DNA from 2 places in the Paenibacillus sp. CB74 genome. Region 1 is predicted to be linked to the other one. Evidence: riboswitches for the same ligand, from Rfam matches in the RefSeq annotation. Region 1 holds a riboswitch; the other holds the start of a gene.
What was found. A riboswitch is a leader RNA that binds a small molecule or an ion and turns the genes downstream of it on or off. The one in region 1 is predicted to bind cyclic di-AMP.
Positions count from the first base shown of each region.

Region 2: another riboswitch for cyclic di-AMP. It lies ahead of ACX9NY_RS32160 (C40 family peptidase); the one in region 1 lies ahead of ACX9NY_RS06240 (3D domain-containing protein).

Region 1 covers NZ_CM146009.1:1,353,622-1,361,559, reverse strand. Annotated here, with positions in the region: gene ACX9NY_RS06245 (polysaccharide deacetylase family protein) at 138-932, shown strand; gene ACX9NY_RS06240 (3D domain-containing protein) at 1,040-1,711, opposite strand; cyclic di-AMP (ydaO/yuaA leader) riboswitch at 1,714-1,910, opposite strand; gene ACX9NY_RS06235 (amino acid ABC transporter ATP-binding protein) at 2,132-2,854, opposite strand; gene ACX9NY_RS06230 (ABC transporter substrate-binding protein/permease) at 2,841-4,304, opposite strand; gene ACX9NY_RS06225 (M20 family metallopeptidase) at 4,485-5,660, shown strand; gene ACX9NY_RS06220 (alpha-glycosidase) at 5,925-7,691, shown strand; gene glgA (glycogen synthase GlgA) at 7,839-7,938, opposite strand, start outside.
Region 2 covers NZ_JBVMUS010000002.1:415,790-423,727, reverse strand. Annotated here, with positions in the region: gene ACX9NY_RS32170 (sensor histidine kinase) at 1-1,004, shown strand, start outside; gene ACX9NY_RS32165 (response regulator transcription factor) at 1,115-1,822, shown strand; cyclic di-AMP (ydaO/yuaA leader) riboswitch at 1,993-2,126, shown strand; gene ACX9NY_RS32160 (C40 family peptidase) at 2,132-2,605, shown strand; gene asnB (asparagine synthase (glutamine-hydrolyzing)) at 2,819-4,714, shown strand; gene ACX9NY_RS32150 (multicopper oxidase family protein) at 5,260-6,858, opposite strand; gene ACX9NY_RS32145 (metal-sensitive transcriptional regulator) at 7,007-7,327, shown strand; gene ACX9NY_RS32140 (metal-sensing transcriptional repressor) at 7,522-7,704, shown strand; gene ACX9NY_RS32135 (cation transporter) at 7,803-7,938, shown strand, end outside.

The DNA.
Region 1 (7,938 bases):
TTTTCTATATGTTATATATGGAGGAATTATGGCTGTCATGAGTTAAATCAGCAATGAAACTTCTCACACTGCGCATATTTTCTCAAGTCCACGGGCATACCATAGAGAACGTCATTTTGGAAAAGGAGGCTGTTATTATGCGCGTACGCCTCATTATGCTGATGGTTATCGTTGTTTTTCTCGGAGGATATCAAGCACCACCAGCTTCATCACGGGATGCTTCAGACCCGCCAAGTGAATCGGTATCCAATACTGATTCCGTGGAAGAAGAACAATTAACATTGGGACAGTTACGTCAGAAATATGCCGATACGTTCAAAACTAATGGTCCTTCAACCAAACAGGTTGCGTTGACATTTGATGATGTGCCCGATCCACGGTTTACTCCGCAGGTGTTGGATCTGTTGAAAAAGTATAAAGTCAGAGCTACGTTTTTCATCGTTGGTAGTCGTGCTGAGAAGCACCCCGATTTGGTAAAAAGGATTGTTAAGGAAGGGCACATCGTTGGCAATCACAGCTACAATCATCCGGAGTTCAGTAAGCTGTCGATGAATGCCTTCCGCAAACAAATTTTACATACCGGGGATATCATTCGCCATTTGGCGGGATATACGCCCAAGATGATTCGACCTCCGTATGGAGACATTAATGAAGAACAGCTGCAATGGGCTGCCAGACAACATTATAGTATTGTGAACTGGAACGTTGACTCTCTGGACTGGAAAGGTCTTTCCAAGGAAAAGGTGAAAGATAACATCCTGTCTGCTGTAAAACCTGGCTCCATCGTTCTACAACATGCAGGAGGCGGTGTTGGATCGAATCTGAATGGCACGATTGAGGCTTTGCCTGAAATTATTGAGGAACTGCGTAACCGGGGATATGAACTGGTCACCTTGGACGAAATGCTGGGATTACCGAAGGCGAAAGAATAGAATAACCGTGTTAGGTAATCATGGAAATATTAAAAGGGTGCTGTTCAATCGCAAGTTAGCGACTGGCAGACACCCTGTTTGAATTCAGTTTAAATGAAATTTACGCTCTACTTCAGAATGTACAACTCAATATCCTGAAAACCAAATGTGCTTACCGACTGTTTGCTACCAGGGATAAAGATATCAATCCGGTGACCCTTGATTGCACCGCCCACATCACGTGCTGTAGCCACAAAAGCCTGTTTTGGCAAGCCTGGATGGCTGTGACCCGTTACCAGTACTTTGGTTCCAAGAGGAATGACACTAGGATCTACTGCAATCGTACCCAGTTCAAGGTCATTTCCGAAATAATCGACGGCACCCCATCCTCCATTTTCAGACGGATCTGCAGAGTACGCTGTTGCTTTCACGTTCACAGTTTTACTGTAATCAAATGTTTTACCCCACGCTTGAACCACTTTGTTATCTGTGTTAACGTCCAAGCTTGCTGTCGTAACCGTTTTGGCTTGGGTCTTGCTCTCCGTCGCCGCGGCAGCTACATTGTTTGCCTTACCGGGAATCGTAATTTTCAAACCACCATAAATGTTGTAAGGCGAAATGTCATTGTTTGCTTTAACTAACGTGTTCATTGATACTCCGTATTGTTTCGATAAGGTGTAGAAGGTATCCCCCTCTTTGGCCACATGAACTGAATCGGCGTGAGCCGGAACGGCTTGTATGAGCATTGCTGTTGTCATTAATGCTACTGCTGTTTTGGCTATACGTTTCTTGTTAATCATGGTCTTCCTCCCTCATTGTGCCTGCGAAGTTAGTTGTCGGATTCGGATGAGGAGCCCACCCTATAGGTCCATCATTACATTTGAAACGATATGTACCCCTAATTCACCCCAAGCAGTGTGCTGTAGATCTTCCCCCTGCACTATCTGCATCGTTACATCCCCCGCACTCCCTGTCCGGAAGTTTCGGCAGAGTTCAATATATCACAATTTTGTAACCTGAACTTGTAGTAATTCTTACCAAATGGATTCAACATGTATAAGCACGTGTAAGAATATTGAATAATCTAAAAGTGTTTGGGCCAGATATCCGCTATACATTTGGTAACAGAATAGTTACTTTTCGAATCCCATATGTAATTATTTTCAACAAAAAAATAGCGTTACCGACTCGAAGTCAGTAACGCTATTTAATCAATTCATTTAGAGTACTTTCGCAAGGAAGTCACGTGTACGTGAATTTTTCGGTGCTCCAAACACCTCATCAGGTGTTCCCTCTTCCACAATAACCCCGCCATCCATGAACAGGATACGGTCTCCAACTTCACGTGCAAACCCCATCTCATGCGTGACGATGACCATCGTCATCCCGCCTTCTGCAAGACGTTTCATGACATCCAGAACTTCGCCGACCATCTCGGGGTCCAGTGCCGATGTAGGCTCGTCAAACAGCATGACATGCGGCTGCATGGCCAATGCTCTGGCAATGGCGATCCGCTGCTTCTGTCCACCGGACAGCTGATTCGGGAATACATCTTTTTTATCGTACAAGCCCACGGTGTTAAGCAGATCAGCAGCAATTTTTTCCGCTTCCAGCGTGGATTGTTTCTTTACTTTGATCGGAGCGATTGTGATGTTTTGTTCTACCGTTTTGTGTGGGAACAGGTTGAAATGCTGAAACACCATTCCCATTTTCTCACGAGTTGCGTTAATGTTGTGCTTGGGGTCTGTGATTGACACGCCTTCAAAATCAATCTCTCCCGAGGTAGGTTGTTCCAGCAGGTTCAGACAACGCAAGAATGTACTTTTCCCCGAACCGGAAGGACCGATGACCACGACAACCTCACCTTTGCCAATCGTCACGTTAATGCCCTTAAGCACATCGTTATTTCCATAAGATTTGTGTAATTGTCTAACGTCTATCACTTGCACTCAACTTCCTTTCCAGTCGTCCCAGCAGCTTGGACAAAATGAACGTCATTACAAAGTAGATGGCTGCTGCAATCAAAAATGGACTCAAGCCTTGGTACGTAATGTTTTTGACCACACTTGCCTGATACATAATGTCCACCATACCGATAACGGAGATAATGGAGGATTCTTTGATGATGGTTATGAATTCATTACCGATCGCCGGTAATACAGCTTTGAAGGCTTGCGGTAAAATAATATAACGCATTGCTGCCCCTCTACCCATTCCCAGGGAACGAGCTGCTTCCAACTGACCCCGATCCACACCTTGAATACCTGCACGGAAAATCTCTGCCAGATAAGCACCACTATTAATTGAAAGTGTAATGATACCTGCCTGAAGTGCAGTGAAGTTAATGCCAAAGCTTAGGGAAAAACCATAGTAAATGATCATTAATTGTACCAGCATTGGTGTACCACGGATCACTTCAACGTAAGCAGTACCGATCCACCGCAAAATTGCAGCGTCATGCAAACGGAACAAACAGATGATCAATCCAATAATTACCCCGAAGATAACCCCAAGTGCAGACAACAGAAGTGTGTAGCCTATACCTGTAGCATAGAAACTTTTGTACTGCCAGAATACTTGGAAAATATTTTGTGATTTGTTTGCTTTGTCCGCCATCAAGAGGCTGGCGTCCGTCACCATCTGATTGATTTTATCTTCGCTTTTCAATCGCTCCAGTGTTCCATTTACGGCTGCTAGCAGCTCGGTATTGCCTTTACGAATCCCGATTGCCGCTTCTGCTTGCTCTTCGTCCGGAACAGCAGCAGCAAGTCCAATGATATCGTCCAGATAACCTGCAGCCACGGTATCTTCTACGATTGCCGCGTCAATACGTTTGGTTTGCAGTTGAAGCACGATATCCGAGATTTTATCAAGCGCAGTAAGCTTCGCTCCTGGAATACTCTGTCCGATCGTTTCCTGAATGGAGCCTTTCTGAACGCCAATCTTCGCATTTTCAAGTTCGGTCATGGTTGGATATTTGTCTTTATCCACATTGCGAACCATGATCACTTGTTTTGATTTATAGTAGGTGTCGGAAAAATCGATACTTTTCTTCCGCTCATCCGTCGGCGTCATACCTGAAATCACCAGATCAACACGCCCGCTCTGCAATGAAGGCAGAAGACCGTCGAAGCCCATATCCTCAATCACAAGCTCAGCGCCAAGATCTTTGGCAATCTCTTTGGCGATCTCAATATCAAAACCAACGATTTCATCTTTACCATTAATCACTTTATGGAATTCATATGGTGCAAAATCGGCACTTGTACCGAGCACCAGCTTTTTACTGCTTGAATTATCTGTAGTTCCACTTGCCAATGCCAAAGGAACGGCAGTCGTCAGCAGAATAACAAAGGTCAACAGCATCATGGTGTAACGACTTATCAATTTCAACCTTTTTCTCCCCTTACAGTACATTGTATGCTTCTCATGTTGATGACTGAGTCATTATAAAGTACAATGCATGATTATGCAATGCATTTTGAAATTACAAATCTTGACTTGTTTCTGAAAAAATAAAGCAAACATGATATAATCAATGAATTATTTTCATTACGTATAAGGAGTTTACCAATGACATCTAAAAAATCACAAATTCTTACGGTTATTGATCAATATGCTTCCCGTTTTAAAGCCATTTCATCATATATCGGTGCGAATCCCGAACTGGGAAATGAAGAGTATCTCGCTTCTGCCCGTTTGAAAGAAGAACTTCTCTATCATGGTTTCACAGTAGAGGCTCCCATTCTTGGACTGGAGACAGCCTTTATCGGAACGTATTCCGCCGCCAAACCCGGCCCTACCATTGCATTATTGTGCGAATATGACGCGCTGCCGGAGATCGGTCACGCTTGTGGTCACCATCTGATCTGCATGATGAGTCTTGGAGCTGCTGTTGGGCTTAAGGCCATTCTGGATGAAGTAGGTGGAACAATTAAAGTGTTTGGCACACCTGCTGAAGAGACTCGTGGTGCCAAAGTTCCGATGGCGGAAGCAGGCTTGTTCGATGACTGCGATGTTGCCCTTATGGCGCATCCATACTATGCCTACGAAAAGTCAGGCAGCTCGCTGGCGATTGATGCTGTTCAATTTGAATTTCATGGTCGATCTTCACATGCTGCCGCAAGTCCGCATGAAGGCATTAATGCTCTGGATGCCGTCATTCAAACGTTCAACGGAATCAATGCATTCCGGCAACAAGTGAAAAGTACCGTTCGGATTCACGGTGTGATCAATAACGGAGGTCAGGCAGCAAACATCATTCCTGACTACGCTTCTGCACAATTTTATGTGCGTGCTGCAACCCGTAAAGAACTGAATATCCTCACTGAACGTGTGATTCAGATCGCTGAAGGTTCTGCGCTGCAGACAGGTTGCAAGCTCGTGACATCCAACTATGAAACGTCCTATGACGAGATGGTCACCAATGAGGCATTCTCAGCGGCATTTAGTCAAAATCTGATGGAACTCGGTATCCCGCAAGAAGAGATTGTGAGTGGTAACGATCATGGCTCCATGGACATCGGTAACGTTTCCCTGAAATGTCCCGCAATCCACCCCTACATCCGTGTAGTGGATGAAGTTCATACCCTGCACTCCATTGCCTTCCGTGATCTTGCACTTCAGGACCGCGCGCTGGATGGCATGATTCTGGGAGCAAAAGCACTTGCTACAACAGCCTACGACGTACTCAGTCAGCCAGAACTGCTTCAAACCATCCGAACGGAATTCGAGCAAGCTATTCGCTAAGAATCTAATCAACATGTGATATAGGCACCCTAAACAGACTTGAATTCCAAGCTGTTTCAGGGTGCCTTTTTCTTAATTAGCTGTACGTATATTCAGCAAGAAGCTGGAGATGCTGTGAAAGAAACCTTTGAAAACGATGAAAATAATTCATTTTATTACAGTAAATGTGGTTCATTTGCTGGCTAACTTGGTTATTTATTGATATAAGTACGTGTTCAAAAAGACCGGTTTTCATAACTTATCCTATATTGAGGAGGTGCTGTCATGCTGCTAGAAGCCATGTATCATGTTCCTCGTGACAAGTGGGCTTATGCCTATAATTCGTCAACCATACATCTGCGTGTACGAACCAAACGAAATGATGTGCAATACGTGACTGCACTGACCGGAGATAAGTACAATTGGAACGGAACGTATAAGGAAATACAACTGGAGAAGGCTGCTGCGGATAGCATGTTTGATTATTGGGAGGCTGCCGTCAAGCCACAATTCAAACGTCTCACCTATATATTTCGAATAACCGCCGGTTCGGAAGATGTTTTTCTTGCCGATAACGGAATTCATTATGAGCTCCCCTATCCAACCGGAGGATATTATGAGTTTTCGTATATACATGAAATCGATGTGTTTAAGGTACCTGAATGGGCCAAAGAAGCCGTCTTTTATCAGATCATGACTGAACGGTTTGCTAATGGTGATCCCAAGCTGAATCCTCCAGAAACGCATGAATGGGGTGGCAAACCGGAGTTGGACAATTTTTTTGGTGGAGATCTGCAAGGTGTGCTGGATCATTTGCATGACTTGACCGAACTTGGCGTGAACGCCATTTACTTTACCCCGCTATTCCAAGCCAATTCCTATCACAAATACGACACAATAGACTATAAAAAAGTCGACCCTCATTTTGGTGACAATGCCCTGCTCAAACAATTGACAGAAGAATGCCATCGTCTGGGTATCCGAGTGATGCTTGACGCTGTGTTTAACCATTGCAGTGAAGACTTCCCTCCTTTTCAAGACGTTCTCCAGAATGGAAAAAACTCAAAGTATGCCGGCTGGTTCCACATCAATGAATATCCGATTCAGATCAAAGACGGTATCCCTACCTACGATACATTTGGTTTCTATGGCAACATGCCCAAGTTCAATACAGCCAACCCAGAGGTTAAAGCATATCTACTTGATGTAGCAGAGTACTGGATTAAGGAAATCAAGCTGGATGGCTGGCGTCTGGATGTAGCCAATGAAGTGGACAACCATTTCTGGCGTGATTTTCGCAAGGTTGTTAAGGCAGCGAATCCGGAAGCCTATATTGTTGGTGAAGTATGGAGCGACTCGTTGACCTGGCTTATGGGTGATCAATTCGATTCCGTCATGAATTACCCATTTGCCGACAAAGTGCTTCAGTTCTTCTGTGGTTCAATGGATGGTTATAACTTTGCCAATGAGATGGGTTCACTGATTATGCGCTATCCACAACAAACCAACGAAGTCATCTTCAATATGCTGTGCAGCCATGATACCCCACGACTGCTGACCCGGTTAGGAGAAGACAAACGCCGTTTAAAGTTGTCGGTTGTATTTCTTTTCACCTATATCGGTACACCCTGTATTTTCTACGGCGATGAGGTGGGAATTAGTGGTGATGCTGATCCAGATTGTCGAAAATGTATGGAATGGGACCCCGCCAAGCAAGACAGAGAACTGTATGATTTCTATCGTCTGATGATTGATTTACGTAAAAGCAATGAAGCCCTGCGTAAAGGACGCTTCCGTTTCCTTAAGGCGGATCACCATGATCCCTGTATTGTGTACGAGCGTGTGGATGACAACCTTCACTTTACCGTATGGATGAATAATACACCTCAAGATCGAACGCTTTCTCATCCCATGGAAACGAAAGACTGGAAGGATGCATTAACCGAAGAGCCTGTATTTCCAACCGATGGAATGATGAATATTAAACTTGACCCGTATGGGTACCGCATTTTGTATAGACAGCTTGATCAGACAAACATCCAACACTATTGAAGTTTATATTCAAACAGTCATATAAAAAAAGAGAAAACACTTCCACTGTCTCAGATGTTGACTTTCATTCTGAACTTTGGAAGTGTTTTTGTTTATTAGTTTAAAAAAAGCCACAGCATGATATGCTGCGACTCATTCAGGATTACATCAGTTTACAGGCTCATGTGTGATCCGGCGATATATGTCCATATATTCTTCAGCTGAGACGTTCCAGCTGTATTCCCCGCTCATTGCATTTTTCACAATC
Region 2 (7,938 bases), on a different replicon from region 1:
CAATTCCAACAGTCAAAGGAATTTATGTGATTAGTTCTCTAGAAAACATGAAAGAATCGATCCAAACGATCAGAAATTTACTTTTTATAGCCGGCATTGGATCACTGTTGCTCGCGATGGGATGCATCTTTTTTTTATCTAAAAGATTATCTAATCCCTTGTTAAAAATTGAAAAAGCAACTCGTCAGATTGCCAAAGGAGAACTGAATTTAAAAATTCCTGTAGAAACTAAAGATGAGATTGGTTCATTGTCACAAGCCATAAACGACCTGGCTAGAGAATTAAAGCAATATCGAGATAATCGTTCTGAGTTTTTTGCCAACGTCTCCCATGAATTGAGGACACCCATTACTTACTTGGAAGGGTATGCGGATATTTTGGCAAAAGATCTTGTGGAAAATGAAGAAGAAAAGAAAAAATATCTACAAATTATTTCAGAGGAAGCACAACGTTTGAATGTAATCATAAATGATCTCTTTGAACTGTCTAAAATGGAGGAAGGTAAAATTGACTTGAAGCTAATGTCAGTCGAACCCACTTCGATCATCCAGAGGTCTATAGATAAGGTTCAATTAAAAGCCCAAGAGAAAGATCTTACTATTCAAAGTAAGTTGAGTCCCGTACCCCATATTTTTGTGGACCCCAATCGGTTAGAACAGATCATTTTAAACCTATTGGATAATGCAATTCGTTACACAGCTGATGGGAATATCCAAGTTTCACTAACTTCCGAAGTAGGTGGAGTAGCGATTAATATTAGCGATTCCGGACCAGGGATTTCAGCTGAAGAACTTCCATTCATATTTGAACGCTTTTACAGAGTTGAGAAATCTAGGTCACGTGAATATGGAGGAACAGGACTTGGGCTGTCTATTGTTCAAAGTCTTGTGTTACAACAAGGAGGAACAATAAATGTAGAGAGTAAGATTGGAGTGGGCACATCATTTAAAATATTTTTCCCTCCCATCACATCTTCATTGAAACCACATAGCTTTAAATTATAATATGTGAATCAAATGAGCTAATGATTTTAAAAGTCACAGTAAGAAGAAAAAGTTCATGGCCTTTGGTGTAGGCTATGATGTTATAGATTTTATTGGGTGGTGGTGACCGTATGAATAAGTTGAAAGCATTAGTTATTGATGACGAATGGAATATGAGAAATCTCTTGCGTATTTATTTAACTAAAGAAGGTTTTGATATTACGGAAGCTCATAATGGAACCGAAGCTCTGTCCTATCTTCAGAAACATTCGTATCATGTCATTTTATTAGACGTTATGATGCCGGATATGGATGGTTGGCATCTTTGTAAAAAAATCAGAGATTTTAGTGAAACACCAATATTGATGCTTACAGCTCGAGGGGATGTGAAGGATAAGGTACATGGGTTAGGTGTAGGAGCAGATGATTATATGGTGAAACCTGTTAATTCGGATGAGCTTATTGCTCGCCTGTATGCGCTTATTCGACGTTCTTCTCAGTCTTCGAGCTTAAAAGAAGCCGGTAAAAAGATCGTGTATTCGGATCTGATTATTTATCCAGATAGAAGACAGGTGTTGGTATTAGACACAGGTCTGGAGTTTACCCAAAAAGAACTTGATATCCTGCTTATATTGGCGGGAAATCCACAAAGAGTCTTCTCTAGAGATGAAATCATAGAACGTCTGTGGGGAAATGATTTTTTCGGGGATAATCGAGTCGTTGATACTCATATCAAAAATATCCGCGAGAAACTGCAGTTGGCTGGATTAAACCAAAACCCCATTCAAACGGTTTGGGGTATAGGTTATAAGTGGTTATATAGTGTAGAGGGGCCGTGAGCGATACTGTATTGTCCGTTAACAAAAAAAGGAATGCGTTAAGAAGCGATTGCTTACCTGAATTCGACAGGGGGCGGTCGCTTCATTTTTTCGTAGACTAAGATTTACGAAATTTCTACATAAAATCCACACAATTTAAAACTATAATACTCATTATGGTTACAAATTTTTAACTATTTTTGCCGAATTTCGTCTTGAAAACGGGGGAACCATTTGTTGGGTGAATTATTCTTGCACAAAAAGAATATAGGGATCCTTTAACCGAATCCTTAAGCTAACTCCGTAGGCAACAAAGGGAGGAACAAGAGTTTGAAAAAAGTAATTTTGTCGGTGCTTGGAGCAACAGTTTTATTTACGTCCACTGCAACGGGAGCATTTGCTAGTCAGGCAAAACTAACTGCAGAAGTAAAAGAAGTAGTTGGAACACCATACCTATATGGCGGCACAACGACATCGGGTTTTGATTGTTCCGGCTTTATCTTGTATGTATTTAATGCGTTTAAATTAGATTTGCCGCGTACCTCCAGTATGCAAGCAAAGAAGGGATCGTTTGTAGAGAAAGAAGAACTCCGTCCAGGAGATCTCGTCTTCTTCAATACGAATGGTCGTAGCATCTCCCATGCAGGTATTTATGTAGGTAATAATCAATTTGCACATTCTTCAAGCAGTAAAGGTGTTCGAATTAGTAGCTTATCTGAAAGTTATTATAAAACCAGATATGTTACAGCTCGCCGAGTGGTTAGCGAGCAGAACTACCTTAAAATGATTGACGATAGTCATTAAAAAAATGGACGAGCTCGTGAGTAATTCACGGGTTTGTCCATTTTGTTTCATAACTACCTCTGAACAGATACCATCATTTTTAGTCGAACAAAACCTGAAAATAAATAGATAACTAAGGAAACTGTGATTTATAGTACAGACCATATTATTTTCACAAATTCCACATACATGAAGGCTAAACTAATCTTATATTGAATAGAGGAGATTAGCCAAATGTGTGGATTTGTAAGTATATATAACAAATATCGTATGCCAGTAGATGCAAACCTTCTGCAAAATATGACAGACTCCATAGCTCATCGTGGCCCAGATGATGAAGGTATGTACATCAATGATCATATCGGTTTGGGCTTCAGGAGATTAAGTATACTGGATATCGCGCACGGGGCGCAGCCCATGACCAATAAGACCAGAGATATTTGGCTTGTATTCAATGGGGAGATTTATAATTATAAAGAGTTGAAGGATTGGTTAAGCCAAAAAGGTTATACATTTTATACAGATTCGGATACTGAAGTGCTGCTGAGGCTTTACGAAGACGTTGGAATTAAATGTGTCAGCTATTTACGGGGCATGTTTGGTTTCACCATATGGGATCGAAAAAAAGATCTTTTATTTGCGGCAAGGGATCATTTCGGAATAAAGCCTGTATATTTCAGTGAAACCGCCTTTGGATACATGATTGGTTCTGAAATTAAATCGATACTGGCTTCAGGCAGGATTGATCGGGAAGTAGATGAAAATGCGCTATATCATTATCTTACATTTCAATATGTACCTGAACCTTCAACCATGTTCAAAGGAATCCATAAATTGAAAGCCGGCCATTATTTGATTGTACAGGATCATGGATTGATCATTAAACCGTATTACGAAGTGAAGTTTGAGCCAAATGAAAACAGGTCCTATTCCGATTTAGTAGAGGAGACTCGATCGGTAATAACGGAATCGGTGTGTATTCACAAGAACTCAGATGTCCCCAGGGGCGCATTCTTATCGGGCGGTATTGATTCAAGCAGTTTAGTTGGATTACTTCATCAATTGGAACCAACCCAAACATTCAGCGTTGGATTCGATATGCCAGGATATAGTGAATTGGATGATGCCAGAAAGACAGCCGCTTATTTGGGGACTGAGCATCATGAAATTCGGATTAATGCCCGCGACTATATAGATATACTACCTTCTCTAATATGGCATATGGATGAGCCAGTAGCAGACCCCTCAGCCGTGGGTCTCTACTTTGTATCGAGGTTGGCTAGTCAGCATGTTAAAATGGCCTTCTCAGGAGAGGGCGCGGATGAATTTTTTGGGGGCTACAACATTTATCAGGAACCTTATGCTCTCCGTATGTTTCAGGATCTTCCAGGAAGATTGAGAAGTCTTGCAGGACATCTTGGAAGGTTAATGCCCGACGGCATGAAAGGCAAGGGATTTTTGGAAAGAGGTAGTCTTATTCTACAAGAACGTTACTTTGGGAATGCGAAAATTTTTATGGATCATGAAAAAGATAAGGTATTAGCACCATGGTTAACGAAACAGGGGGTATGTGAACCGACTCTTCAGGTGACTAAGCCGCTTTATAAACAAGCGAAGTTATATGATGAAGTCACGCAGATGCAGTATATTGATATTCATACTTGGCTGCGTGGAAACATCCTGATGAAAGCAGATAAAATGTCGATGGCTAATTCCTTGGAACTTCGGGTTCCCTTTGTGGACACAAAAGTATTTGAGTTAGCTGCTACAATTCCAACAAAGTATAAAGTTACACCTACAGCAACCAAATTATTGCTCCGTGAAGCTATGAAAGGTGTGGTGCCACCTGATGTACAGTACCGAAAAAAATTAGGTTTTCCTGTACCTACCAGGGTATGGTTGAAAAGTGAATGGTACACATGGGCTAAAAATCTGATTATGACGGCAGACGTAGATCAATGGATCAATAAAACGTATGTCTTGCAGCTACTTGAGATCCATAAGGAAGGGAAAATGGATGCAAGCCGTAAATTGTGGACCATCCTTGTATTTATCTTATGGCATCAAATATATATTGAAGATCGTGTGTATTCCTTTTCCGTTCCTTCTTCCAAAAGAATGATTTTATAATCCTTATCTTTAATAAAGTTCTCCAAAGAAGATGAGAAAACAAAAACGAAAAACGAGCCTTTGCTGAACAAAAATGACCAACATTTTTGAAAAGCTGATGGTATCAATCCCTCGAGATAGAGATCATGTTAAAATGAGCTCATTATACCGGGGGATTTTCTTATGCCACCCAAATAGGAGAAAGCAATAAGCAATAGGAATGTTCGTCTGATGGCAGATCAACAACCGAATGAGAGTGACGTTTAAGATCAAGAGCGTGGACCAAATCCGGAGATAGAACGCAAAAATCATTTTTGTTACTGAAAATTGAGGAACTAAATCTAGAGAAACCCATAATTTGTAGCAGTAGGGCCTACATTATGTCAGTATCGCTTGTTTTACAATTAGGGGCATCAAAACAAATGCGGCGATCACTCCTCGGTTGGATTCCGGAGAAGATCGCCGCATAATGGATTCTTCTGTTTTTTAGTATCTCATTGACTAGACTTGACATTTGTATCAGCAGTTTATAGTAGAGCGTGGAAAATGCTTCTCATTAATTATCCTTATTCAGCCACGTTATCTACATTCGGATCAGGTGTATAGTTACTTTCATAATCTGTATACACTACTTCCGTTACCATTCCCGCGGAAGCATGGTGCAAATCATGGCAATGGAACATCCAATCTCCTGGGTTATCGGCTTCAAAAGCAACAACGTAGGTTTCTCCTGGTTTAACATTTAGGGTATCTTTCATGATCGTTGACCCCTGATAGGATTGACCATTTTTACTTAGTACTTGGAAAAATTGACCATGGAGATGCATGGGATGGTCATCCGTCTTGGACTGATTTACAAAAGTAACTTTGACCTTGTCACCTTTCTTGACTTGTATGACATCTGTATCCGGAAACACCTTTCCGTTGATTGTGTAAACCATTTCTCCGTCTTTCATCTCCGTATTTAAATTCATAGTCACGTTCTGATCAAATGTTTGATTCAAAGAAAATTTAGGATTTGAAATGTTACCGTATTTCTCTAAATCAAACACGGGAAGCTTGAGAGAAGTATTAGAAATGTCATTTTGAACTTTTGAACCTTCATATTGGATAACGGCTTTCATATTTTGTATCGGTTTTTCAGTTCCGTGTTCCTCAAGTAGCCAGGAGCCTGGATTGTCCGCTGTAAATTCAATATCATAACGTTCTCCAGGAGCAATAGAAAGAATTTGATCTTTAATCACCCCGGGTTCATTAATAGGCTGACCATCCGAAGCAATTACTTTAAAATTGTGGCCATGTAAGTGCATTTGATGACTGATAAATCCTGCATTAATTAGGCGAATTCTAACTTTATCTCCTTCTTTCACAGCTAGCTTCTCAATGGCAGGACCTGTTTTTCCGTTTACCGTGTATAGGTCATACATGCTCATATCATGTCCGCCCATACTCAACGTGTCCTCGTCCATATTCTTATCCGAATCGGACATATTCATTTCATTATGATCCATATCTTTCATATCCTTGCTGTCGGAATCCCCCATACTCATGTCGCCAGAACTCATCCATTCATCTAACATAAGAGTGTAGTCCCGGTCATAGTCATTTTTGAGTTCTTCAACAACAAGCGAACCATACAGTCCTTTATCCACTTGGTTTACACTGTCTTGGTGAGAATGGTACCAATAGGTACCTGGTACATTGGCTTTGAAAACATACGTAAATGTTTTACCTGGTTCAACAGCATCTTGTGTGACGCCAGGTATGCCATCCATATTATTGGGAACCGGATAGCCGTGCCAATGAATGGAGACAGGCTGATTCAATTCATTTTTTAAATTGATTTTTACGTTATCTCCAACTTTTACACGGATTTGAGGTCCGGGGACAGAATTGTTGAATGTCCAAACAGGTAATATCTTACCTTTGGAAACTTCAAGATTGCTCTCTTGGGCAGTGATCGTGAATTCTTTACCGTTTACCACTGGAGTAGCAGATGTGAATTTCCCGGTATTAGGACTGGAATTAACCGTTGTAGGATTATTCATATTTGAATGATTCATTTCTTCCATTGCGTTGTTTTTAATAGCATTTGCACATCCCGTAGCAAAAATAGCAAAAGAACTAATTACGATAATTCTCTTTATAAGCATAGATTTTTTCATATATCTTTCCTCCATGTTTTGTATTTGTTTGGTAATAACAATAATAGTATAGATAATTTATGTAGAAATAATGTGGTTGATTTTCATTTTGTATAGTATAGGGGGGCTATAGTATAATAAATGTATAAAGAAAAGGAGTGATCGGAACATGGGGGATTTAATTCAAGAGCAGGAGTCATGTAACACCGAAGAACGTAGAAGTCATCATTCTGAGAAAACAAAGAATAATTTGATTAGCCGGCTTAACAGAATTGAGGGACAAGTTAGAGGACTAAAGGGATTAATAGAAAAGGACACTTATTGTGATAATGTGCTGAATCAAATCTCTTCAGTCCAAGCAGCATTGAACGGGGTAGGTAAACTTTTGTTAGAGCATCACATGAAAAGCTGTGTAATGGAACGCATTCAGGAAGGTGAAAACGAAGTTATTGATGAATTATTAGTTACTATAAATAAATTAATCAAATAGTGTTGTAAACAAAAGAGGGTTCTTGCAACCCTTTTTTGTTTACAGCAAAATATTTTGACAAATATACGGTAGGGGGGTATTCTAATGAAAAAGGAGGTGTGTACATTGAATGACATTCCATTGGACAATATAGAACTAGGTTATTCATCCAAATACAATCGGAACAGTTACCATTCATCAAAAGAGAAAATAATATGCCAATTCGTCTAAATCGTATTGAAGGAAAGATAAGGCGAATCAAGGGTCTTATTGAGAAAGATAACTACTGCGATCAAGTATTGAATCAAATTTCGGCTGCTGAGGCAGGGCTAAATGATGTCAGCAACGTTCTTTTGAGAGGGCGGATTGAGGACTTTGTGGTGGATCGGGATCAATAAGGTGATACTGAAGTGGTGAATGAATTAATGAAAACAATTCAATCCATAATGAAATAACATATATTGAAATCACAATTAAAAGGGGAGAGTATTCGAAAATGGAAAATGTTACGCTAAAAGTTAAAGGAATGTCATGTGGACATTGTGTAAACTCAATAGAAGGGGCTCTGAATCAGATAGGAGCTGACGCAAAAGTGATTCTTGCCGACGAAAAAGTTGAAGTGAAATTTGATG